Regions from separate parts of the Roseateles sp. So40a genome, predicted to be linked through region 2. Evidence: predicted binding sites of a transcription regulator. Region 2 holds the regulator's gene; the other holds the start of a gene.
The links. Region 2 encodes NrdR, which represses ribonucleotide reductase genes. Its sites were predicted from a motif close to CACNANATNTNGTG; they were not measured.
Positions count from the first base shown of each region.

Region 1: ACNI65_RS01410 (ribonucleoside-diphosphate reductase subunit alpha) is a predicted target of NrdR. The motif match lies at 6,880-6,893, and genes of this name have one in related genera.

Region 1 is NZ_CP182288.1:309,435-320,866, reverse strand. It holds gene ACNI65_RS01425 (DUF3426 domain-containing protein) at 1-1,160, shown strand, start outside; gene ACNI65_RS01420 (histone) at 1,362-1,994, opposite strand; gene ACNI65_RS01415 (ribonucleotide-diphosphate reductase subunit beta) at 2,219-3,400, opposite strand; gene ACNI65_RS01410 (ribonucleoside-diphosphate reductase subunit alpha) at 3,718-6,654, opposite strand; gene ACNI65_RS01405 (sigma-54-dependent transcriptional regulator) at 7,253-8,881, opposite strand; gene ACNI65_RS01400 (sensor histidine kinase) at 8,871-10,628, opposite strand; gene ACNI65_RS01395 (PP0621 family protein) at 10,643-10,954, opposite strand; gene ACNI65_RS01390 (cytochrome C assembly family protein) at 11,037-11,432, opposite strand, start outside.
Region 2 is NZ_CP182288.1:3,192,768-3,204,199, reverse strand. It holds gene ACNI65_RS14580 (prepilin-type N-terminal cleavage/methylation domain-containing protein) at 1-18, opposite strand, end outside; gene ACNI65_RS14575 (PilX N-terminal domain-containing pilus assembly protein) at 15-1,193, opposite strand; gene ACNI65_RS14570 (PilW family protein) at 1,190-1,906, opposite strand; gene ACNI65_RS14565 (type IV pilin protein) at 1,918-2,376, opposite strand; gene ACNI65_RS14560 (pilus assembly FimT family protein) at 2,373-2,939, opposite strand; gene nrdR (transcriptional regulator NrdR) at 3,109-3,552, opposite strand; gene glyA (serine hydroxymethyltransferase) at 3,569-4,819, opposite strand; ZMP/ZTP riboswitch at 4,904-5,050, opposite strand; gene ACNI65_RS14545 (transglycosylase SLT domain-containing protein) at 5,203-6,054, opposite strand; gene ACNI65_RS14540 (UbiD family decarboxylase) at 6,363-7,916, shown strand; gene ACNI65_RS14535 (YdcF family protein) at 8,152-8,925, opposite strand; gene ACNI65_RS14530 (DUF748 domain-containing protein) at 9,014-11,432, shown strand, end outside.

The DNA.
Region 1 (11,432 bases), 2.9 Mb from region 2:
CGCCGCGCGACAGCGGCTGGATCGCGGCGGACGATGAATCGCTGAATCCGTTCGCGCCGCCACGCCGCGTCTCCGATGAGGAGATCGACGACGTGATCGACGCGCGCTTCCAGGCGCCGGCAGCGCTCGACGAGCATCCGTATGAGGAACGCCGCGAGCCCTTCCTCGACGCGCCGCCGCCGGTCGAGGATCCGCGCGCACATCTGCCTGAACCCAAGGGCATGCGCTTCGAGGAAGACGAGCTGCCGCCGCCGATGATCGACGACGACGAGCGGCCCGACGTCACCTTCGCGCTGAGCCCCGCCACCGCGGCGCAACTGCGCGGCAACGATCCGGCCGATGAGCCGGTGGAGCCGTCGTTCCAGGCGGCCTTCCAGTCCGCGCTGGAGCCGACGTCCTCGATGATGGCGCCCGACGAGGACTCGATCGCCGAGGCTCGCCGCGCCGCGAAGGCCGCCAAGCCTCGCCGGTCGTGGAATCCGTTCCGCCGCAAGAAGAAGGAACGCCCGGCGACCGAGAGCCCCGAGACGACGATGACGGTGCTGGCCGCCGAGTCCGAGTTGCTGGCCGCGCGCGCCGCGATGGCGGAGGCGGGCAGCGTGGACGCTGCCGCCGCGGCCGGCTCGCCCAGCGTGATGCCGGAGCACCTGCCGAGCTTCATGCGGCAGGCCGAGTCCCAGCAGCGCTGGAACCGGCCGATCGTGCGCCTGGCGCTGGGCACCGGCACGACCGTGCTGGCGCTGGGTCTGATGGGCCAGTTGCTGTGGCATGCGCGCGAGGCCATCGCCGCGCAGTACCCCGCCGCCAAGCCGGCGCTCAGCGCCGTCGCCCAGGCTATGGGTCAGGAGCTCAAGCCCTGGCAGCACATCGAGGCGCTCAGCGTCGAGAGCAGCAGCCTCAATCCCGCCGGCGCGGCCAACCATTACCGCTTCAGCATCAGCCTGCGCAACCGCAGCGGCTGGGACGTGGCGCAACCGTGGGTCGATCTGAGCCTGACGGACGCGAGCGGCGCGCTGGTCGTGCGCCGCATGCTGTCGCCCGCGGAGATGCAGGCCAGCCCCGGCGCGCTGGCCGCCGGCGCCGATCAGCAGCTGCAGCTCGTCTTCGACAGCGGCGCGCAGAAGATCAGCGGCTACTCGGTCGAGCTCTTCTATCCCTGATGCCGGGCCGGGAGACCGGTCTCGACGTCACGCTCAAGGGCGCCTTCGGGCGCCCTTCTCGTTGCTGCTTGCCCGTTGCCCGTTGCCCGTTGCTCGTTGCCCGTTGCTCTCGTTGGCGGCGCGCCAAAGAAAAAACCCGGCTTGCGCCGGGTTTCGAGGGCATCGATGGACCGGACCCGAGGGCCCGGTCATCGTTCAAGCTCAGGGCTTGTTGCCGGTCGGGAAGGGCCACGCGGCTTGCGGGCTCAGCGCGGTCTTCGCGGCAGGCGCCGGAGCAGCGGCAGGCTTGGCAGCAGGCGCAGCGGCAGGCTTGGCGGCAGCCTTCTTCGGAGCAGCAGCCTTCTTGGCGGCCGGCTTCGCAGCGGGCTTGGCAGCGGCCTTCGGGGCAGCCTTCTTCGGAGCAGCAGCCTTCTTGGGCGCAGCGGCCTTCTTGGCAGCCGGCTTCGCGGCGGGCTTCGCAGCCTTGGCAGCGGACTTGATGGGCGGCTTCTTGGCGACGGCGGCCTTCTTCGGGGCAGCAGCCTTCTTGGCCGGAGCGGCCTTCTTGGCGGCGACCTTCTTGACCGGTGCGGCCTTCTTGGCAGCAACCTTCTTCGCCGGAGCAGCAGCCTTCTTCGCGGCAGCAGCCTTCTTGGCCGGAGCGGCCTTCTTCGCCGGTGCGGCCTTCTTGGCAGCGACCTTCTTCGCCGGAGCAGCCTTCTTGGCCGGAGCGGCCTTCTTGGCGGCCGGAGCCTTCTTGGCCGGAGCGGCCTTCTTCGCGGCCGGAGCCTTCTTCGCAGCGGCCTTCTTGGCCGGAGCCTTCTTGGCCGGAGCGGCCTTCTTCGCAGTTGCCATTTCAGTTCTCCTTGATCAAGTGGAAATAGCCCTGCCCGTCATCAACCGGTTGATGCCGGTGCAGGTATTCACCGCCCACGACTCGCGGGAGTTGCGATCCGCGGTGCGGTGAATCGGGTTGCGATGCGTCTCCGCCGCTTCTATGTCGGTCGGTCGGCGCATTCGCCAAGCTTGATCTCTTCTTCAACAAACAATGCTCGAGGGTCGCTCCGCCTCGGACTTCATCAGTCCCAGGACAGCGCGCCACCCGATTGGTATTCGATCACTCGCGTCTCGAAGAAGTTGCGTTCCTTCTTCAGGTCAATCATCTCGCTCATCCACGGGAACGGGTTTTCCTCGTTCGGGAAGAGCGCCTCGAGGCCGATCTGCGTCGCGCGACGATTCGCGATGTAGCGCAGGTAGCCCTTGAACATGGCCGCGTTCAGACCCAGCACGCCGCGCGGCATGGTGTCCTCGGCGTAGCGGTATTCCAGCTCGACGGCCTGCTGGAACAGCGCCTTGATCTCGGCGCGGAACTCGGGCGTCCACAGATGCGGATTCTCGAGCTTGATCTGGTTGATCAGGTCGATGCCGAAGTTGCAGTGCATCGACTCGTCGCGCAGGATGTACTGGTACTGCTCGGCCGCGCCGGTCATCTTGTTCTGGCGACCCAGCGCCAGGATCTGCGTGAAGCCGACGTAGAAGAACAGACCTTCCATCAGGCACGCGAAGACGATCAGCGACTTCAGCAGCGTCTGGTCATTGGCCGGCGTGCCCGTCACGAAGTTCGGATCCATGATCGCGTCGATGAACGGGATCAGGAATTCGTCCTTGTCGCGGATCGACTTCACCTCGTGATAGGCGTTGAAGATCTCGCTCTCGTCCAGACCCAGCGACTCGACGATGTACTGGTACGCGTGCGTGTGGATCGCTTCCTCGAAGGCCTGGCGCAGCAGGAACTGGCGGGCTTCGGGCGCGGTGATGTGCCGGTAGGTGCCCAGCACGATGTTGTTGGCGGCCAGCGAGTCGGCGGTCACGAAGAAGCCGAGGTTGCGCTTGATGATGCGGCGCTCGTCCTCGGTCAGACCGTTCGGGTCCTTCCACAGCGCGATGTCGCGGGACATGTTCACTTCCTGCGGCATCCAGTGATTCGCGCAGGTGGCGAGGTACTTCTCCCACGCCCACTTGTACTTGAACGGCACCAGCTGGTTGACGTCGGTCTGGCCGTTGATGATGCGCTTGTCGGCGACGTTCACGCGGCGCTCAGCAGCGCTGTCGATCGACGAGTTCACGGCAGCAGGAGAGGACACCGAGCCAGCCGCGGAGGCGGCGGCATCACGCGCGACGGCGTGCGTCGCTGCGTGGATCGATGCGCCCGACTGCGGCGCGTTGCTCGAAGGCTTACGGTCTTCTTCCCAAACCAGCATGGTGGTCTTCCTATGGTCGCGGATTATCGGAGTGTTGTGTTCAAACACAAAGGACTTCTTGACTTTGACGCCGCTTCGCTGTTGCTGGTCCGCATCGCATTCGACGCGTGGGACCGTGTGTCGCGCGCCGTTTGAAGCGTGCGATCGCGTGCTTCGATGGCACGCGGCGGGAGCGGAAGAAGACGTCGTCTCAAGCGTTCATCGATCGCTCGCAAGGACCGGCGGAAAAATCGCCGATCGCCGCGAACATCGATGAACACTCGCATCGCGAGCGTCGGAGGTGTCGGCGCATCGAGCGCGGACACCTCCTGTTTCGATTACTGGCAGGCCTCGCAACCGGGGTCGTCGATGGCGCAGAACGTGACGTCGGTGGCCGGCGTCGCGTCGCCGAGATCCGGCGCGACCGACGTCGACATCGACGCAACACTCGCCGCCGCGATCGGCGTCGCCGCGACCGGCGCAGCGCTCAAACCGCCGCCGCCGCTGCTCACCGCGTTGAGCTGACCGGCGTTCTGCACGGTGCTCTTCTCGGCGTGCGTCGCACCCATCGTGCGGAGGTAGTAGGTGGTCTTCAGACCGCGCTGCCACGCCAGCTTGTAGGTGTCGTCCAGGCGCTTGCCCGATGCGCCGGCCATGTAGATGTTCAGGCTCTGCGCCTGGTCGATCCACTTCTGGCGACGCGCGGCGGCTTCGACCAGCCACACGGTGTCGACCTCGAAGGCCGTCGCGTACAGCTGCTTCAGGTCCTCGGGCACGCGGTCGATGCGGCGCAGCGAACCGTCGAAGTGCTTGAGGTCCATGACCATCACGTCGTCCCACAGGCCCAGCTTCTTGAGGTCGCGGACCAGGTGCTCGTTCACCACGGTGAACTCGCCCGACAGGTTGGACTTCACCGACAGGTTGCCGAAGCACGGCTCGATCGAGGCGTCCACGCCGATGATGTTGGAGATCGTCGCGGTCGGCGCGATCGCCACGCAGTTGCTGTTGCGCATGCCGTCACGGGCGATCTTGGCGCGCAGCGCGTCCCAGTCCAGCGTCGACGAGCGGTCCACATCGACGTAGCCGCCGCGGGCCTCGGCCAGCAGGTCCAGCGAGTCGATCGGCAGGATGCCGCGGTCCCACAGCGAGCCGCGGTAGCTGCTGTAGCGGCCCCGCTCGGCGGCCAGCTCGGTCGATGCCCAGTAGGCGTGGTAGCAGACGGCTTCCATCGAGCGGTCGGCGAAGGCCACGGCGGCGTCCGAGGCGTAAGGCACGCGCAGCTGGTACAGCGCGTCCTGGAAGCCCATGATGCCCAGGCCCACCGGACGGTGACGCAGGTTGGAGTCGCGCGCCTTCTTGACCGCGTAGTAGTTGATGTCGATGACGTTGTCGAGCATGCGCATCGCCGTCGCCACGGTCTTCTTCAGCTTCTCCTGATCGATCTCGCCGTCCTTCAGATGCTGCGACAGGTTGACCGAGCCCAGGTTGCAAACCGCGATCTCGTTGTCGTTGGTGTTCAGCGTGATCTCGGTGCACAGGTTGGACGAGTGCACGACACCGACGTGCTGCTGCGGCGAGCGCACGTTGCAGGCGTCCTTGAACGTGATCCAGGGATGGCCGGTCTCGAACAGCATCGTCAGCATCTTGCGCCACAGGTCACGGGCCGGCATGCGCTTGTAGAGCTTGAGCTCGCCGCGGTCGACCTTGGCCTCGTACGCCTCGTAGGCGGTCTGGAAGGCCTTGCCGAACAGGTCGTGCAGGTCCGGGCAGGTCGACGGGCTGAACAGCGTCCACTCGCCGCCTTCGATGACGCGCTTCATGAACAGGTCGGGAATCCAGTTCGCCGTGTTCATGTCGTGCGTGCGGCGACGGTCGTCACCGGTGTTCTTGCGCAGCTCGAGGAATTCCTCGATGTCCAGGTGCCACGTCTCCAGGTAGGCGCAGACGGCGCCCTTGCGCTTGCCGCCCTGGTTCACGGCGACGGCCGTGTCGTTGACCACCTTCAGGAACGGGACGACGCCTTGCGACTTGCCGTTCGTGCCCTTGATGTGCGAACCCAGCGCACGCACCGGCGTCCAGTCGTTGCCCAGGCCGCCGGCGAACTTCGACAGCAGCGCGTTTTCCTTCAGCGCCTCGTAGATGCCGTCGAGGTCGTCGGCCACGGTCGTCAGGTAGCAGCTCGACAGCTGCGAGCGGCGCGTGCCCGAGTTGAACAGCGTCGGCGTGGAGCTCATGAAGTCGAAGGTCGACAGGACTTCATAGAACTCGATGGCGCGCGCTTCGCGGTCGATCTCGCCCAGGGCCAGGCCCATCGCGACGCGCATGAAGAACGCCTGCGGCATCTCGATGCGGGTGCCGTCGACGTGCAGGAAATAGCGGTCGAACAGGGTCTGCAGGCCCAGGTAGTCGAACTGCAGGTCGCGATCGGCCTTCAGCGCGGCGCCCAGCTTGGCCAGGTCGTACTGCGCCAGCTTCTCGTCGAGCAGCTCGGCCTGCACGCCCTTCTTGATGAAGCCCGGGAAGTAGTCGGCGTACTTGGTGGCCATGTCGGCCTGCGTGTACTCCTGGCCCAGGATCTCCTTGCGGATCGTGTGCAGCAGCAGGCGGGCGGTGGCACGGGTGTAGCCCGGGTCCTTCTCGATCAGCGTGCGCGCGGCCAGGATGGCGGCCTTGTAGACCTCGTCGATCGGCACGCCGTCATACAGGTTGCGCTTGGTCTCGGCCAGGATGGGCTCGGGCTTGACGTCCACGCCCAGGTTCTCGCAGCTCGACGCGATCAGCGCGGCCAGCTTGTTCAGGTCCAGCGGCACGCGCACGCCGTTCTCGGTCACCGAGATGCCGGACTCCAGCACGGCGGCCTGCTGCTGCTCGCCCTGGCGCGCGCGCTCCTGCGTGCGGCGCTCGCGGTACAGCACGTAGGCGCGGGCCACTTCGTGGTGACCGCCGCGCATCAGCGCCAGCTCGACGTGGTCCTGCACGTCCTCGATGTGGAAGGTGCCGCCGGCCGGACGCGAGCGCAGCAGGCCGCGGGTCACGGAGTCGGTCAGCGCGTCGACGGTCTCGCGCACGCTGGCGGAGGCCGCGCCGCTGGTGCCGTGCACCGCGAGGAAGGCCTTCATCATCGCCACGGCCACCTTGCTCGGCTCGAAGTGCACCACCGCGCCGTTGCGGCGGATGATCTGGTGCTGCGGGAAGCTGGCCGAAGCGGCGGCTGACTCGCGCGGAGCCTGGGCCAGGCCCGTTTCAGCGGTCGGTGTGGCGGCGACTGTCTGCATGGGATCCTCGTCTGTTCTGGTGTCTGGAAATCAAAGAAAGCTTCGCCCGGCCCGGTGGTTCCGAAGGGCCAAACGATCAGGGGGTCAGGTGGTGTTCGCGATGCTGCTGATGCGCCGGGGCTTGGTGATTCCGGGCGTCCGACCGGAGGGTCGGCAGCGCGGGCAAGACTTCTGATGGAGCATTCATCGCCGTGTTTGCGAAGGTCAGCAGGATAGCATGCAAAACACTATATCTAGTGGTCGGTGGACCTTCAAGGAACTAGCGGTAGCGTCACTGCCCTTGACGTCGGACAGGCGCTGGGCTAGCCGGGAGACCTGACCCCGCGCATCCCCGATGGATTCGCGCATCGTGTCCGGAGGGTGAGGATTGGCGCGGCCTGCAGGCCGGAAACGCGCGCGAAAGCCGATGACTGCTGAGCCCTCGGCGATGGCAGGAAGATGACAGCCCGATCCCCTGTCCCCGCCGCCTAGGACAACCCCGCCCTAGGACCTTCCCGGAGTCGCCACCGGGGGTGGGGTCATGGGTCGCAATGCGCGCAATGGGGCTGGTGAGCGAACGGCAACCGCCACCCGAACGGGCGATGCGCGGGGACCAGGATCAGGCCTCGTCGCCGCCCACCGAGATCGCCAGGCGCGCCATGCGGTAGCGCATCTGGCGCAGCGACAGGCCCAGGCTCGCGCCGGCCGCGGTGCGGTTGTTGCGGTGCTGCTCCAGCGCCCGCAGCAGGATCTGCTTCTCGACCTCGTCCAGATAGATTGCCAGGTCAGGCGGCAGCGCCGCATCGCCGCGGGCCTCCGCCGGCAGCGCCGCGCCCAGCGGTTCCGCGGCCGAGTCGTTCGTCTCGGCCGGCGCGTCGTCCAGGCCCAGCACGCTGTCGGGCAGGCCCAGATCGGCCAGGTCGATGCCGTCGTTGCTGGACAAGGCCAGCGCGCGATGCAGCAGGTTCTCCAGCTCGCGCACATTGCCCGGGAAGCTGTAGCGCGACAGCGTGGCCAAGGCCGCCGCCGTCAGCCCCGGCACCGGCGCGACGCCCGCATCCGCGGCGATCCGCTGCAGGATGCGGGTGCTGATGGCGGGCAGGTCCTCCATGCGCTCGCGCAGCGGCGGCACGCGGATCTGGATCACGTTGAGCCGGTAATACAAGTCCTGGCGGAAGCGCCCGGCGCCGACCTCGGCCGCGAGGTCCTTGTGCGTCGCGCTGAGCAGCCGCACGTTGACCGGCATTTCCGCGACCGCGCCCACCGGCCGCACCGAGCGCTCCTGCAGCGCGCGCAGCAGCTTGGACTGCATCGCGATGGGCAGGTCGCCGATCTCGTCCAGGAACAGCGTGCCGCCCTGCGCGGCCTGGAAGAAGCCCTCGCGGTCCTCGCTGGCGCCGGTGAAGGCGCCCTTGCGATAACCGAAGAACTCGGCCTCGAGCAGCTGCTCCGGGATCGCGCCGCAGTTCACCGCGATGAAGGGCTGCGGGCGGCGCGCGCTGACATCGTGGATCGCGCGGGCGACCAGCTCCTTGCCGGTGCCCGACTCGCCGTTGAGCAGCACCGGCGCCATGCTGCGCGCGACCTTCTCGATCAACTCGCGCACCTGGCGCATCGGCGCGGAATCGCCCACCAGCCGGTCCAGCGCCGAGGTCGACCCGGTCAGCGGCGGGGTGCGCGGCGTCTTGCGGCGCTCATGCGCGGGCGGCCCGGCGGGCGCCGCGACCGCGCGCGACGCCAGCGGATCGAAGGCGCCCGGCGTGGTCGGCGCGTAGGCCGTGGCCGAGACGGGCGCCACCAAGCTGGCGGAGCTGGCCGCGGCGCTCGACGCCGCCGGGGCGGACGAGAACGGCCGGGGCACGGTCCCCTCGGCCTTGGGCGCGCGGCCCAGCGCCGAGGCCACGACCATGCGGAACTGGCGCAGGTCCACGGGCTTGGTCAGGTAGTCGTAGGCGCCGGCCTTGAGCGCCTCGACGGCGTTCTCCGCCGAGCCGTAGGCGGTGATGACCAGCGCGCGCTCGCTGCGGCCCTGCTGCTCGAGCCAACGCAGGATGTCCAGCCCGCTGCCGTCGGGCAGCCGCATGTCGGTGATGACCGCGTCGTAACGGCGCGAGCCCAGCAGCTCCAGCGCGTCCTCGACGGTCCCGGCGCTGTCCAGCGCGAAGCCCTCGCGCAGCAGCGTCATCTCGTACAGGGTGCGCAGGTCGGGCTCATCGTCGATGACCAGCAGGCGGGGATCAGCGCTCATGAAGTTCGGTATCGGGGAAATGGGAATCCGGTGCCGCGGACGGGATCGAGGCGAGCGCCGCCGACGGCGACACCGCGCGCGGCAGCAGCACGCGGAACTCGTTGGCCGACAGATCCGCCCCCTCCTCCGTGGCCGCGCTCACGCGGTGGTACTCGATGCGCGCGCCGTAGCGCTCGCACAGCTCGCGGCAAATGTACAGGCCGAGGCCCGATCCCCGGCTGCGCGTCGAGAAAAATGGTTCGAACAAGTGTCGCTCCACCTCCGGCGGGATGGCGTCGGCGCGGCTGAAGACGGACAGCCGCACCCACTCGCCCTCGTCGGCCAGCTGCACGCGCAGCGAGCCGGGGCCAGGCCGGGCGTGACGCAGGCCGTTGTCCAGCAAGTTGATCAGCACGCGGCGCAGGTGCTCAGGCTCGAAGCTCACGAGCGAGCCGTCGCGCGCGACCTGCGCGATGTCCAGGCGCAGCGGGCCGGTCTCGTCGACGGGCAGGCGTTGCGTGGCGGCCCAGTCGGCGCAGTACTCGCGCACCAGCGGCGCGGCGGCCAGCGTCAGCGCCACCGGCGCGATGCCCGGCGCGACCTCCATCACGTCGTCGACCAGGCGCTTGAGCCGTTCCACGTTGGACGCCACCATGCGGGTCAGCGGCTCCAGGCGCGGGTCGCTGGCCAGGTCCTCGGCCATCAGCGCGTTGGCCTGCGCGATCGCGGTGAGCGGGTTGCGGATCTCGTGCGCGATGCCGGCCGACACGCGCCCCATCGCCGCGAGCTTCTCCTGGCGGTTGCGCGCCTCCAGCAGCCTGTTGTCCTCGAGGAACAGCACGCACAGGTCATCGCCGTCCAGCGGCCGCAGCGTGAAGCGCATGCGCACGCGCAGCGAGCGCCGCGACCCTCGGCCGAATTCCAGCACCAGGTCGCGCCCGGCCTCGGGCCAGTGCTCGCCGGCGAAGGCCTTCTCGATCGCGCGCAGCAGCGGCTTCCAGGCCGGTGTCGCGTCCAGCCGGAACGAACCCGGCCGCAGCGACGCGCCCTCGGCGAGCAGCACGCGCGCCGCCGGGTTGGCCGTGCGCACGAGGCCGCGGCGGTCGACGACGGCCACGCCCTCCTCCATCTCCTCGATGACGAGGCGGTTCAGGTCGGCCTGCTGGCGGGCGTATTCCAGGCTGCCGCGCGCGGCGCGTTCCTCGCGGGCGAGGCGGCTGGCGATCTCATTGGCCAGCAGCGTGACGACGAACAGGCCGCAGCCGATCAACCCGGCCTGGCTGATGCGCAGCGCGCCGTCGTGCTCGGAGAACACCGCCCAGCCCGAGATCGCGAGCAGCACCAGGCTGGGCACCGCCGCGCAGCCCAGCGCGCGCAGGCGCGGCAGCAGCGCGCCGGCCATCAGCGCGGGCATGAAGAACAGCGCGCCGTAGGTGCCACCGGGGTCGCGCACCTGCAGCAGCGTGAACAGCGCGACGTCCACGCCGATGCTGACCAGGAACTGGCGCGGCGTGAGGCCGGTGCGGCCCTTCGCGGGCACGTCGCCGCCGCCGAACCAGCGCGGCAGCAGCCAGGCGAGCACCGTCTGCACGCCGTAGATCAACGAGATCAGCGCCACCCAGCCGGTGGGCCGGGAGCCCATCAGCCCCGCGAGCGACTGCGTGGCCAGCAACGCGAGACCGAGCGCGGCACGCGCGCCCATGAACGCGCGGAACAAGCGCTGGATGGTGCTGGCGCTGATGGCGCCGGGCGTGCCGGGGCTGGACATGCGGAATCCGGAGATCATCCGCCCGGTGTGCCCGAGGGGCCCGAGGCGCGGTCGCGCTCGGAGGCGGCCAGGCGGGCCTCGTGCGCGCCTCGGTGCGCCGCGCTGCAGAACTGGCCGCCGCGGCCCGGCAGGGCCTCGCTGGCGGGCAGGTGCGTGCCGCACTCGGCGCAGCTGACCATGTCCTCGAGCGTGCGCGCGGGCGGTGCGGCCGGGGGTGCGGGCGGCGTGGCTGCGGCGCGGTCGCGCTCCACCGGCCGGCCGCGCTTGAAGCCGAACATGAAGGCGACCACCGCCAACAGGACGATCCAGAAAAGGAGCTTGATCACGATGCGAGGGTCGGTGAGGTCAGGTCAGTCGGGATTGGGATTGGGATCGGGGTCGAAGACGGGATCGGCGGCATCTGGCGTCTCAGACCGGCGGACGCTGCAGCACGACCTCGAGCACGAAACGCGAGCCGGCATAGGACAGCAGCAGCAGCGCCGCGCCGAAGTACAACCAGCGCGTGGCGCGCTTGCCGCGCCATCCGAAGACGTGCCGGCCGGTCAGCAGTCCGGTCAGCACCACCCAGCCCATCACGGAGAACAGCGTCTTGTGATCCCAGCGCCATTGCGGCGTGAAGGCCACGCCCAGCAGCAGCGCCAGCGACAGCACCACCACGCCGGCGGTCACGAACTGGAAGGTCAGGCGCTCCAGGCGCAGCAGCGGCGTGCCGAACGCCGGCGCGCCCTGCCCCTTCTGCGCGCGCATCTGGCGCTCCGCGCGATTGAGCATCACCGCGTGCATCACCGCCACGCCGCACAGGCC
Region 2 (11,432 bases):
CGGATTCGGGCGTGTCATCGCGTCGAGGTCCAGCCGCCGGGCACCGGCAGGTAGCTGCCCATCTGCCGGTGGATGCGATAGAGCACCGCGGCGTCGTGGGTCGGCGTGACCTGCTTGGCGAGATCGATGCGTCCCTCGCTGATCAGCGCCCCACGCCAAGAGCTGCCCAGGTTCGCGGGCGGGTGCCAGGTGATGCCGTCGCGCGCGAACAGCAGGCCTTGCGCATGTCCGGGCGCGGACAGCTCCAGCCGCCCCTCGACGATCAGCACCAGCGGGGTGCCATCGAGCACGCCCTCGGGCCAGCGCGCGAGCCGGGCATCGCCCTCGATCCAGAGCAGTCGCCGGCCTCGCGCCAGCGCCTGGGCCAGGACCGCCTCGCAGTCGTCCCGGCAGCGCAGGCGCGTCACCGCGGGCTGGCTGCGGTAACGCGCCGGCGGCATGCCGAAGTGCTGCGAGAAGCTGTCCGGCCCCTCGACCAGGGCCGTGGGCGGCGGTCGGCGCAGCGCGCTGAGCAGCGCGAGGTGCTGCGCGGTCTCGGCCTGGCCGACGGGGCCTTCGCTGAGGTCGTCACAGTCCCGCCGCCGGTCGCTGCATCCACGGGCGATCAGCGTGAGCTGGCCCGGAGCGCCCGCGTCAACGAAGCGGAGGCTGAACCGAGGCTGGTCCCGCGGACCCTCCTGCGTATCCGGCGGCGACGGGGGCGTCCCCTCGATGCCGGCGGAGGGCGCACCCGCATCCGCGCCGGGTCCGCATCGACAGCTCCAGCGCAGTGGGGCGATGTTGGCGCAAGCCGGTGGCTCGCCCGTCGTCGGTGGTGCCCGGAAGTGGCCGTCGGCGCCGAGTTGCAGGAATCGATGGCGGAAGTCCGTCGCGTCCCGGGGCGCCGCGGCGCCCACCGAGGAGGCGGATCGGCAGTGGTCGTCGATCAGTCCGGCATTGAGCATCGCCACCGCCCAGGCCAAGCCCGCCTCGGCGACCTCGAAGGCGACCGCCGCGCGGTGGTCGTTGGCCGAGACGCGTTGGGCCGTCGTCAACTGGCGGGCGGCCCAGGCCGCGCCCAGCGCCAGGACGCCGAGCAGGACCGCGCAGACCGCCAAGGTGCCGAGGCCGCGTTGCCGACGGCGCCGCTCCGGACGCCCGCGCGCCGGGGCGCTGCAGGCTGGACGGGTGTGGGGAGGGCGGGGCGGGTTCATCGACAGGCTCCAGTGAGGACGACGTTGCGCAGCAGGCCGCGCACGGTCAGGCGATGGCGGACGCGCGCGTCGTGGGCGGCCTCCGCGTCGAGGATCAGTTCGACCTGGCGGCTCAGGAGCGCGGGGCCGCAGGGCCCGGCACCGCAGCCGCTTCCGCCTCCGCTTCCGCCTCCGCTTCCGCTTCCGCTTCCGCAGACGTCGGTCAGATCGCGCTTGAGCGATGACACGCGGACCTCGAAGTCGCGCACCCGCAGCAGCGCCGGGTCGGTCACCGGCTGGTGACGTCCGGCGATGAGCTGGTCGATCCGACCCTCGTTCAGCCGAAAGCCCGAGGTCTCGCGGACGCTGTCGCCACCGGGGACGCTGCCGTCTCGCGCGAAGCTGTAGGAGACGCGCTGTCCGGCGTCCTCGAGCATCAGGTCCGCATAGGGATTGGGCTCGGGCGCGGGGCCGTCCAGCCGCCACACGCCCTCCGGACTGCGGTCCCAGAACGCGGCGCGACGCAGGTCCCGCAGCATCAGCTCGGCCGTGCCGCGCAGCTCCTGCTGCACCTGGGTCTCCAACTGAAGCCGGCGGTGCTCGCCCAACTGGACGCCGGCCATCACCAGGGCGCCGGACATCAGCATCAGGCTGATCGCGAGCGCGGTCATGAGTTCGACGAGCGTGAAGCCGCGAAGGCAGCGCCGCGCGGGCGGTGGAAGTTGTCGGCGCATGCGGACGGCCCTCACCGTGGCCAGCAGGCGTCGGCCTGCTCGGCGCCGCGATCGTCGAACGCGGTCAGCTGGATCTCGCCCGCTTGCATGCGCAGGGCCAGCACGCGACAGCGCCGGTCGCTGGCCTGGCTGCCCTGCGCCTTGGCCTCGATCGCGTAACTCGTCGCATCGGCGTGGACGATGCGCACCCGGTACAAGCTGCTGGGCGTCGTCGCGGGGCGATCGAGTGGCTCGAGGCGATCGGCATACCGCGGGTGGCTGGCCCGATGACGTTCCTGCGCCAGCTGCACCGCGAGCAGCGCGTCGCGGGCCTCGGCGCGGCGGCCCTGCAGGACGCGGTCGCGGAAGGTGGGCAGCGTCAGCACGGCCAGCACGGCCACGATCGCGAGCACCGCGAGCAGCTCCACCATCGAGAACGCTCGCGCCCGGCTCCGGCTCCGGCTCAGGACAGAGGAGGGGCTGCGGATCATGCGCACCTCGGCAGGCGGTTGAGCGCGGCATCGGGCGTGCAGCTGCGCACCCGGCCGGTGATGCCCACGACATGCCGCACCGAGCCGATGCCGGCCATGTGCACTTCCACCGTGCCGGCCACCGACACGGTGCCCTGCCGGCCGCTGAACAGCATCGATCCGACGTTGGACAGCACCTCCGCCTGACCGCGCTCGCGTGTCCAGCGCATCTGCTTGATGGCCTGCGCGCCCGGGCCGCATTGCGGCGGCGCGTCCATGCGGCAGCCGCAGCCGCCCAGCGGTCCGGTGTGCAGCACGTAGCAGCGGCCGCTGCCGAGCAGCCCGGACTCGTCGCCGCCGAATCGCAGCGTCACGTTGCGCGCGCCTTGGATGGCCTCGCTGCGCGCGAGCTGCAGGTCCCCGAGCACCGCCCGCGCCGCGTTGTCCAGCCGCTGTCGCCAGAGCCAGTCGCGCAGGTCGGGCCCGGCCAGCAGGGTCACCACCGCCACGAGGGCGACGCAGACGAGGATCTCGATCAGGCTGTGGCCCGGCGAGGTGGAGGCGACATCACGGAAAGAAGGCACGACGAATCTCCCGAAGAGTTGCCAGGAACTCTAGGGAGACACGCCTCGCGGCGCTTCGCCTTCAGGTGGGAAGAACCGGCCCGCTGAAGGGGGCCGGCCTTTGGGGGATGAACCTGACAACGACGTCAGGTTCGGCGCCAGATCCGGCGCCTTCAGCGACGCCGGGCGCTCAGATGTCCCGGATCAGCTGGCGGAACTCGTCGACGTCCTCGAACGAGCGGTACACCGACGCGAAGCGCACGTAGGCGACCTTGTCGATGCGCTTGAGCTCGCGCATCACGTGCTCGCCCAGCTTGGTCGAGGGGATCTCGCGCGCGCCACTGCTCAGCAGCTTCTCCTGGATGCGCTCCAGCGCCGCGTCGATCTGCTCGATGCTGACGGGCCGCTTGCGCAGCGCCAGCGTCATCGACGCGCGCAGCTTGCCCATGTCGAACTCGGCCCGCGTGCCGTCCTTCTTCACGACCATGGGCAGCGCGATCTCCGCGCGCTCATAGGTCGTGAATCGCTTGTCACAGGACTGGCAGCGGCGGCGGCGACGCACGACGTCGCCCTCGTCGGACTCCCGGGTCTCGGAGACCTGCGTGTCGCCGTGACCGCAGAAGGGGCAACGCATGCGCCGCGGGCTCCGCTCAGCGGTAGACCGGGAACTGACGCGTCAGCTCGGCCACCTGGTCGCGCACGCGGGCCAGGTTGGCCTCGTCATGCGGGTTGTCCAGCACGTCGGCGATCAGGTGCGCGGTCTTGCGGACCTGCTCTTCCTTGAAACCGCGCGTGGTCATCGCCGGCGTGCCCAGGCGGATGCCGCTGGTCACCATCGGCTTCTGCGGATCGTTGGGGATGCCGTTCTTGTTGCAGGTCATGTGGGCGGCGCCCAGGATGGCCTCGGCTTCCTTGCCGGTCAGGTTCTTGGGGCGCAGGTCCACCAGCATCACGTGGCTGTCCGTGCCGCCGGAGACGATGCGCAGGCCGCGCTCGATCAGCGTCGTGGCCAGCACCTTGGCGTTGGCCACCACCTGCTGCTGGTAGGCCTTGAACTCGGGCGTCAGCGCTTCCTTGAACGCGACGGCCTTGCCGGCGATCACGTGCATCAGCGGACCGCCCTGGATGCCGGGGAAGATCGCCGAGTTGATCTTCTTGGCGATCGCCTCGTCGTTGGTCAGGATGATGCCGCCGCGCGGGCCGCGCAGGCTCTTGTGGGTCGTCGACGTCACCACGTCGGCGTGCGGCAGCGGGTTGGGATAGACGCCCGCGGCGATCAGGCCGGCGTAATGCGCCATGTCGACCATGAAGTACGCGCCGATCTCCTTGGCGATCTTGCCGAAGCGCTCGAAGTCGATGCGCAGCGAGTACGCCGAGGCGCCCGCGATGATCAGCTTGGGCTTCTTCTCGCGCGCCAGCGCTTCCATCGCGTCGTAGTCGATCTCTTCCTTGGCGTCCAGGCCGTAGGAGATGACGTTGAACCACTTGCCGCTCATGTTCAGCGCCATGCCGTGGGTCAGGTGACCGCCTTCGGCCAGGCTCATGCCCATGATGGTGTCGCCGGGCTGCAGCAGCGCGAAGAACACGCCCTGGTTGGCCTGCGAGCCGCTGTTGGGCTGCACGTTGGCGAACTCGGCGCCGTAGAGCTGCTTGAGGCGGTCGATGGCCAGCTGCTCGACGATGTCCACGTATTCGCAGCCGCCGTAGTAGCGCTTGCCGGGATAGCCCTCGGCGTACTTGTTGGTCAGCTGGCTGCCCTGCGCCTCCATCACGGCCGGCGAGGTGTAGTTCTCCGAGGCGATCAGCTCGATGTGGTCTTCCTGGCGCCGGGTTTCCTGCTGGATGGCGGCGAAGACTTCGGCGTCGACGTTGGCGAGGGTCTGTTGGGTGCGGTCAAACATGATGATGTCGGCTCAAGGGTTGGTGCCGCCCGGCCGGCGACGCAACGGCGCGGTCAGGATCGACGCGGCGTTGGATACCGGAACGACGGCGGCCCAGGCGAACGGCACGGACAGCCGGGGGACGTTCCCAGCCGCTCGCGCTTCCCGGTGGTGACCCACCTCGGGCGACGCCTGGTCGGTGAAGGAATCATCACCGGCAGGGCGCCCTGATCGCCAGTTGCGCGAAGCGTGCAGTGTAGCCGCACCGGACCGGGGCACGGCGCAGCCGCCGGCAAAGCCGCGTCCCCCATTCCGGGATCGCCTCGGATCGTCTCGGGATCGCCTTCGCCAATGAAAAACGGGCCCTTGCGGGGCCCGTTCGGAGGAGCAGCGCGACGACGCGATCAGCGCATCGCGGCCGTCATGGCGACCTGCTCGCCGGTGGGGGCGGGCGCGGACGCCGGCTCTCGGATGGGGCGCGGCGCGGACGGGCTGACGTTGCGGCCCTGGACCACGGCCTTGAGCAGGTCCTGCTCGGCCAGCACGCGGCTGGCGTAGCCGGTGTCGTCGGGCAGGTTGGCCGCGCCGACGTAACGGCGCAGGCCTTCCTCGAGGCTGCCGGCGCGCTGGATGCATTCCTTGAGCACCTGCACGCCCACGCGCAGGTTGGTCACGGGGTCGAAGGCGGCCAGGTTGCCGCCGAAGGCCTCGTACTTGTCGTCATGCACGCGCGTCATGACCTGCATCAGGCCCTGCGCGCCGACGGCGCTCTGGGCGAACGGGTTGAATCCGGACTCGATCGCCATGATCGACAGGATCAGCGTGGGTTCCACGCGGGCGCGCTGGCCGACGTCCCAGGCTTCCTTGACCAGGCGGCTGACGGGCTCCGGCGCGACGCGGTAGCGGCGGGCCAGGTAGTTGGCCACCAGCGCCTGCTGGCGGGTCAGCTCCTTGGGATCGACCGCGGTGGCGCGGGTGATCGCCTCGGGCTCGGCCATCAGCGCGAGCACGTCGCCCGACGCCTCGACGCGGGCCTCATGACGGGCGTTGAGCCATCCGAGCACCTGCCCTTCGAGTTGCTGGCGCAGGTCGGCCTGGCTGGCGAAGACCAGTCCGACGGCGACCACGGCGAAGCCTACCAGCGCGAGCGTGTTGTGGCTGACGACCAGGAGACCCTGGCCGATGTCCTTGATGAAAAGCACCAGGGCGGCTTGCGCCTGGCGGGGCAGGGATAGCAGATGCGAACGCGCTGTCATGCGACTCCTTTCTCCGACCACACCCGTCTTCCGCCTGGCGAGCCGCATGAAGCGTTCACTCGCCGGACAGGGGCCAGGGGGTGGCGATAATGGGCCGGTTCGGGCGTCGTCGTCGGCTCGGAGGGCTCTCAGAGGGCTCCGGGCGCTTGTGACGGCTGACGGGCGATCCAGCGTCCATTGGCAGCGGACCGGCTTCACCATCCCAAGGTGAAGACCGGGATAACCCTGGGGATCAGGGCAGGCCGCGATTCTATGGATCAAAAATAACCCGTCAACGGTATGGGCCTTCTTCTTAAATACTTTTGGTTATGAAGTACCGAGATCTGCGTGACTTTATGGGCGCTTTGGAGGGCATGGGCGAGCTCCGGCGCGTGGCCGATCCCGTGTCGCCGGTGCTGGAGATGACAGCCCTGAGCGACCTCGTGCTGAGGGCGGAAGGTCCCGCGCTGCTGTTCGAGCGCCCCACCGGTCACCGCATGCCGGTGCTGGCCAACCTCTTCGGTACCCCGAGACGGGTGGCGCTGGGCATGGGGGCCGAGTCGACCACCCAATTGAGGGAGGTCGGCCACCTGCTGGCCAGCCTCAAGGAGCCGGAACCGCCGCGCGGACTGCGCGATGTCGGCAAGCTGGCGCAGATGGCGAAGGCGCTCTGGGACATGAAGCCGTCGCTGGTCAAGAAGCCGCTGTGCCAAGCGCAGATCATTGACGGAAACGATGTGGATCTGAAGCAGCTCCCTATCCAGACCTGCTGGCCGGGCGACATCGGTCCGCTGCTGACCTGGGGCCTGGTGGTGACGCGCGGACCGCAGTCGATCGCTCAGCCCCGGCTGCGGCAGAACCTCGGTATCTATAGACAGCAGCTGATCGGCCGGAAGCAGCTGATCATGCGCTGGCTGGCCCACCGCGGCGGTGCCCTCGATTTCCGCGACTTCGCGCTCGCGAATCCGGGACAGCCCTTCCCGATCGCGGTCGCGCTGGGTGCCGACCCGGCCACGACGCTGGGCGCGGTGACGCCGGTGCCGGACACGCTCTCCGAATACCAGTTCGCCGGCCTGCTGCGCGGCTCGCGCACCGAGGTCGCGGACACGAGCGTGGGCGAGGCGGGCCGCATGCTGCAGGTGCCGGCGACGTCCGAGATCGTGCTGGAGGGTCACATCCCGCCGGCCGCGCCGGGGTTCACCGGCCACAGCGAGGACGGCATTCCGCTCAAGGAGAAGGGCGGCTATCTGCACGCGCTGGAGGGCCCGTACGGCGACCACACCGGTTACTACAACGAGCAGGACTGGTTCCCTGTCTTCGAGGTCAGCCGGATCACGCAACGCGAGAACGCGATCTACCACTCGACCTACACCGGCAAGCCGCCCGACGAGCCGGCGGTGCTGGGCGTGGCGCTGAACGAGGTGTTCGTTCCTATCCTGCAGAAGCAATTCCCGGAGATCGTCGACTTCTATCTGCCGCCCGAGGGCTGCAGCTACCGGATGGCGGTGATCTCGATCAAGAAGGCCTACCCGGGGCACGCCAAGCGGCTGATGTTCGGCCTGTGGAGCTATCTGCGCCAGTTCATGTACACGAAGTTCATCGTGATCGTGGACGAGGATGTGGACATCCGCAGCTGGCAGGACGTGATCTGGGCGATCACCACGCGGATGGACCCGGTGCGCGACACGACGCTGGTCGAGGGCACGCCGATCGACTACCTGGACTTCGCGTCGCCGGTCAGCGGGCTGGGCGGCAAGATGGGCCTGGACGCGACCAACAAGTGGCCCGGCGAGACCACGCGCGAATGGGGCCGGATCATCGAGATGCCCGCGGAGCAGAAAACCCGCGCGGCGGATCTCTATCAGCGTTTGTTCGGGGGCTAGGAATGCCCTGATTTCTAGGGGGCGCGGCTTGAATAGCCCGGACGGCCCATCTAAGGTTGTCAGGCCTTTCCGGCACTTCCTCTGGCGCAGTCTCTGCGCGCCAGGAGCCCTGCGGCAGATAACCGCGGAGCCCCAAAGGCGGCTGGTCCGCCACACCCCTCCCGACCGGGCTGCCCGGCGAGGAGGGGTTTCTGCTTCTGGGGTTCTGGCATGAGCCGCCAGCCGTCGAGGACCCTCAATGTCCGGCGATGTAGCCCAGCCATTCGTAGCCCAGGTAACGCGCCCGCGCGATGCCGTCCTGGGAGGGGAGCAGGTCGCGCCAGTCATACCCGGGCAGCGGCAGGCCCAGCGGCGCGGGGATGATCTCCACCTCGGGCGGAAGCGCCTGGCGGAAGGCCTGCAGCGCGCGGCGCATGTGGACGTCGTGGGTGACCAGGACCACGCGGCGGACCGGACGGTCCTTCAGCAACGCGGCGGTGAACTGCGCGTTCTCGCGGGTGTCGGTGGCACGGTCCTCGATCGCGGCCAGCCGGAAACCGAATTCGAGCGCCGCGGTGCGCTGCGCCAGGCCCGCTTCGGTGTAATCCTCATTGGGCATGGCGCGCGGGGCGCCGCCGGTGAACATCACCGGGATGCCGGTCTGGCGCGACAGCCAGATGCCGTAACGGAGCCGCTCGATGGACAACGGCTTGAGCTGCGCGCTGCCGTACTCGGGCATGAGCCGGCGCGCGCCGGCGCCGAGCACGACGATCATCGCGTCCGGCGCCTCATTCGGCTTGGGCTTGAGCGCGGCGACGTTGACCGCGTGCTGCCGGCCGAGCAGCCGATCCTGCAACCAGGTGGCGCCGAGTTCGGTCGAGCCGACCCACACCGAGAGCAGCCCGATGGCGAAGAGCGAGCCGGCGAGCCAGCGATGGCGCTGACGCCACCACCAGGCCAGCAACAGCAGCGGGAAGGCGCCCGTGGGCGGCAGCAGGAAGGCCGCGACCGCGTGTATCAGGTCGTTCATCGGTCGCCGGGGACGGTGTCAGGTGTTGAGGCCCGCCAGCATAATCAGCTTCCTTGACGACTGGACCGGTTTCACACCGGCTTTGCCCGTGTTCTTCTCCGCTCTTCCCGTCTGGCCCCGCCGCGTGCTGCGCGCGATCGTCGGCCTCGTGCTGGCGCTGGTCGTGGTGCTGATGGTGGCCTGGGTCGCGCTGCCGATGTGGATCGAGCGCGCGGGCACGCGCCTCGCGTCGGAGCAGCTCGGGCGGGCGGTGACGCTGGAGCGGGCGAGCTTCACGCCGTGGCGGCTCGCGCTGACGCTGGACGGCTTGCGCATCGCCGGTCCGACGGCGCAGGCCCCGGCGCTCTTCGAGGTCCGCCAACTGCGCGCGGTGCTCTCGCCACGATCGATCCTGCACTTGGCGCCGGTGTTGTCCTCGCTGACGGTGACCGAGCCCACGGTGCGTGTCGCGCTGCTGCCCGAGGGCAAGACCGACCTGGACGACATCCTCGCGCGGCTGGCCGCCGCGCCCAAGGCGCCGCCGTCGGCGGACGACGGCCCAGCCGAGGCCGCGCTCTACAACATCGAGATCACCGGCGGCGAGCTGCGCGTGGACGATCGCGCCGCGGGCATGGTCCATGAGCTGAAGTCGCTGCAGCTGGGCATTCCCTTCCTGTCGACGCTGGACGCCGACGTGGAGGTCCATGTGCAGCCGCGCCTGTCGGGCCGGCTCAATGGTGTCGGATTCCAGAGCGAGGGCCAGGCCCAGCCCTTCGCCGACACCCGCAACGCGAGCATGACGGTCAAGCTCGACGCGCTGGACCTGTCGGCCTACCGCGCGTACTGGCCCCGGACCTTGCCGATGCGGCTGGCCAAGGGGCTGGTGGACACGCAGCTGACGGTCGATTTCAGACAGGCGCCGAAGCAGGCGCCGGAAGTGAAGCTCAGCGGGCGAGCCGCGGTGCGCGAGCTGTCCCTGCAGCGCCGCGCGGGCGCGGCCGGGGACGCCGACGCGGGCTGGGAGGACTGGCTGCGCTGGCAGGCGCTCACGGTGGACCTGGCCGACGTCCAGCCGCTCAAGCGTCAGGTGCAGCTGGGCGCGATCACGCTCAGACAGCCCGAGCTGCTGATGGGCCGCGACACCCAGGGGCGGCTGTGGCTGCCGGAGATGGGCTCGGCCTCGGTCGCGCCGGCGGCGAAGGCGACCACGGGGTCCGCCTCCGCGCCCTGGCGCGTCAGCGTGAAGCAGTTCGTACTGGACGGTGGCCGCGTGGGCTGGACCGATGAGACGTTGCGACCCGCGGCGTCGTGGGCCGTCGACGCATTGGCGGTCAAGGCGTCCGGACTGAGCTGGCCGCTCGCGGCCCAGGCCGCGCCGGTGGAGATCGCCGCAAGACTTGGCCCCGTCGGCCCCAACGGCGCCAAATCCAGCGCCGGCCCCGCCAGCCTCAGCGGCAAGGGCAGCCTGGGTGCGGCGGGTGTCGCGCTCGACTGGGCCTTGAAGGACCTCGACCTGGAGGGGCTCGCGCCGTACCTGAAGGCCGCGACGCCGCTGTCCGTGCAGGGCAGCTTCGCCACGCAGGGCGCGGTGCGCGCCGGGCCGAACGGCGAGAACCTGAAGCTGTCGCTGAAGGCGCTCAGCCTGGACGGCCTTCAGCTGCGCGACGGCAAGACGGCGGTGCTGGCGCTCAAGCAGGTGACGCTGAACCAGGCCGAGGTCGCGCTGGATCAGCATCAATTGACCGCGGGCCGGCTCGCGCTGGTCGCGCCCAAGGCGCAACTCGGCCGCGACAAGGCCGGGCGCTGGAGCTGGGAGGCCTGGACGGGAACGGCGCCGCGCAGCGTGACCGCCGGAGCAAGCGGGCAGGGCGGGCAAGGCGGCCGTGCTGCGAATCGCGGCGCACCGACCGCGCGCGGCGATCGCCTGACGCTGGATGCGCCGGAGCGTCCGGTCGCGACGGCACCGCCGGCCGCCGCTTCGACCACCACTTCGGCCACCGCTTCGGGCCCCGCAGCGCCCTGGTCCGCCCGCATCGCCGAAGTGGCCGTGGAAGGCGGCGAAGCCACGCTGCTGGACCTCGCCACCCATGTGCTGGACGACGAACCCGCACGGCCCATCGGCGTGCAGGAGCTGGCGCTGAAGGTCTCGGGCATCGACTGGGACGGCCGCCAGCTGCGCAAGGCGCTGCCGACGCAGCTCAGCGCCACGCTGCGCCGCCCCGATGCGAAGAATCGCAACGCGCGCGAGGTGCCTCGGCTGCGCTGGGACGGGCAGCTCGCGCTGGCGCCGCTGCGCGTGTCGGGACGGCTGGGCGCGGAGCACCTGCCGCTGCACTGGGCGGACCCCTACCTGGATCCGTCCATCGGCATCCACCTGCAGCGCGCGGAGGGCACCGTGCGCGCCAACCTCGAGTTCACCGAGACGCCCAAGGGGCCGTCGGTGCGCGCGGGCGGTGACCTGCTGATCGCCGACCTGCGCCTGCGCCAGGCGCGGCTGCAGGAGGGACGCCGGCGCTCGGCCGAGGACC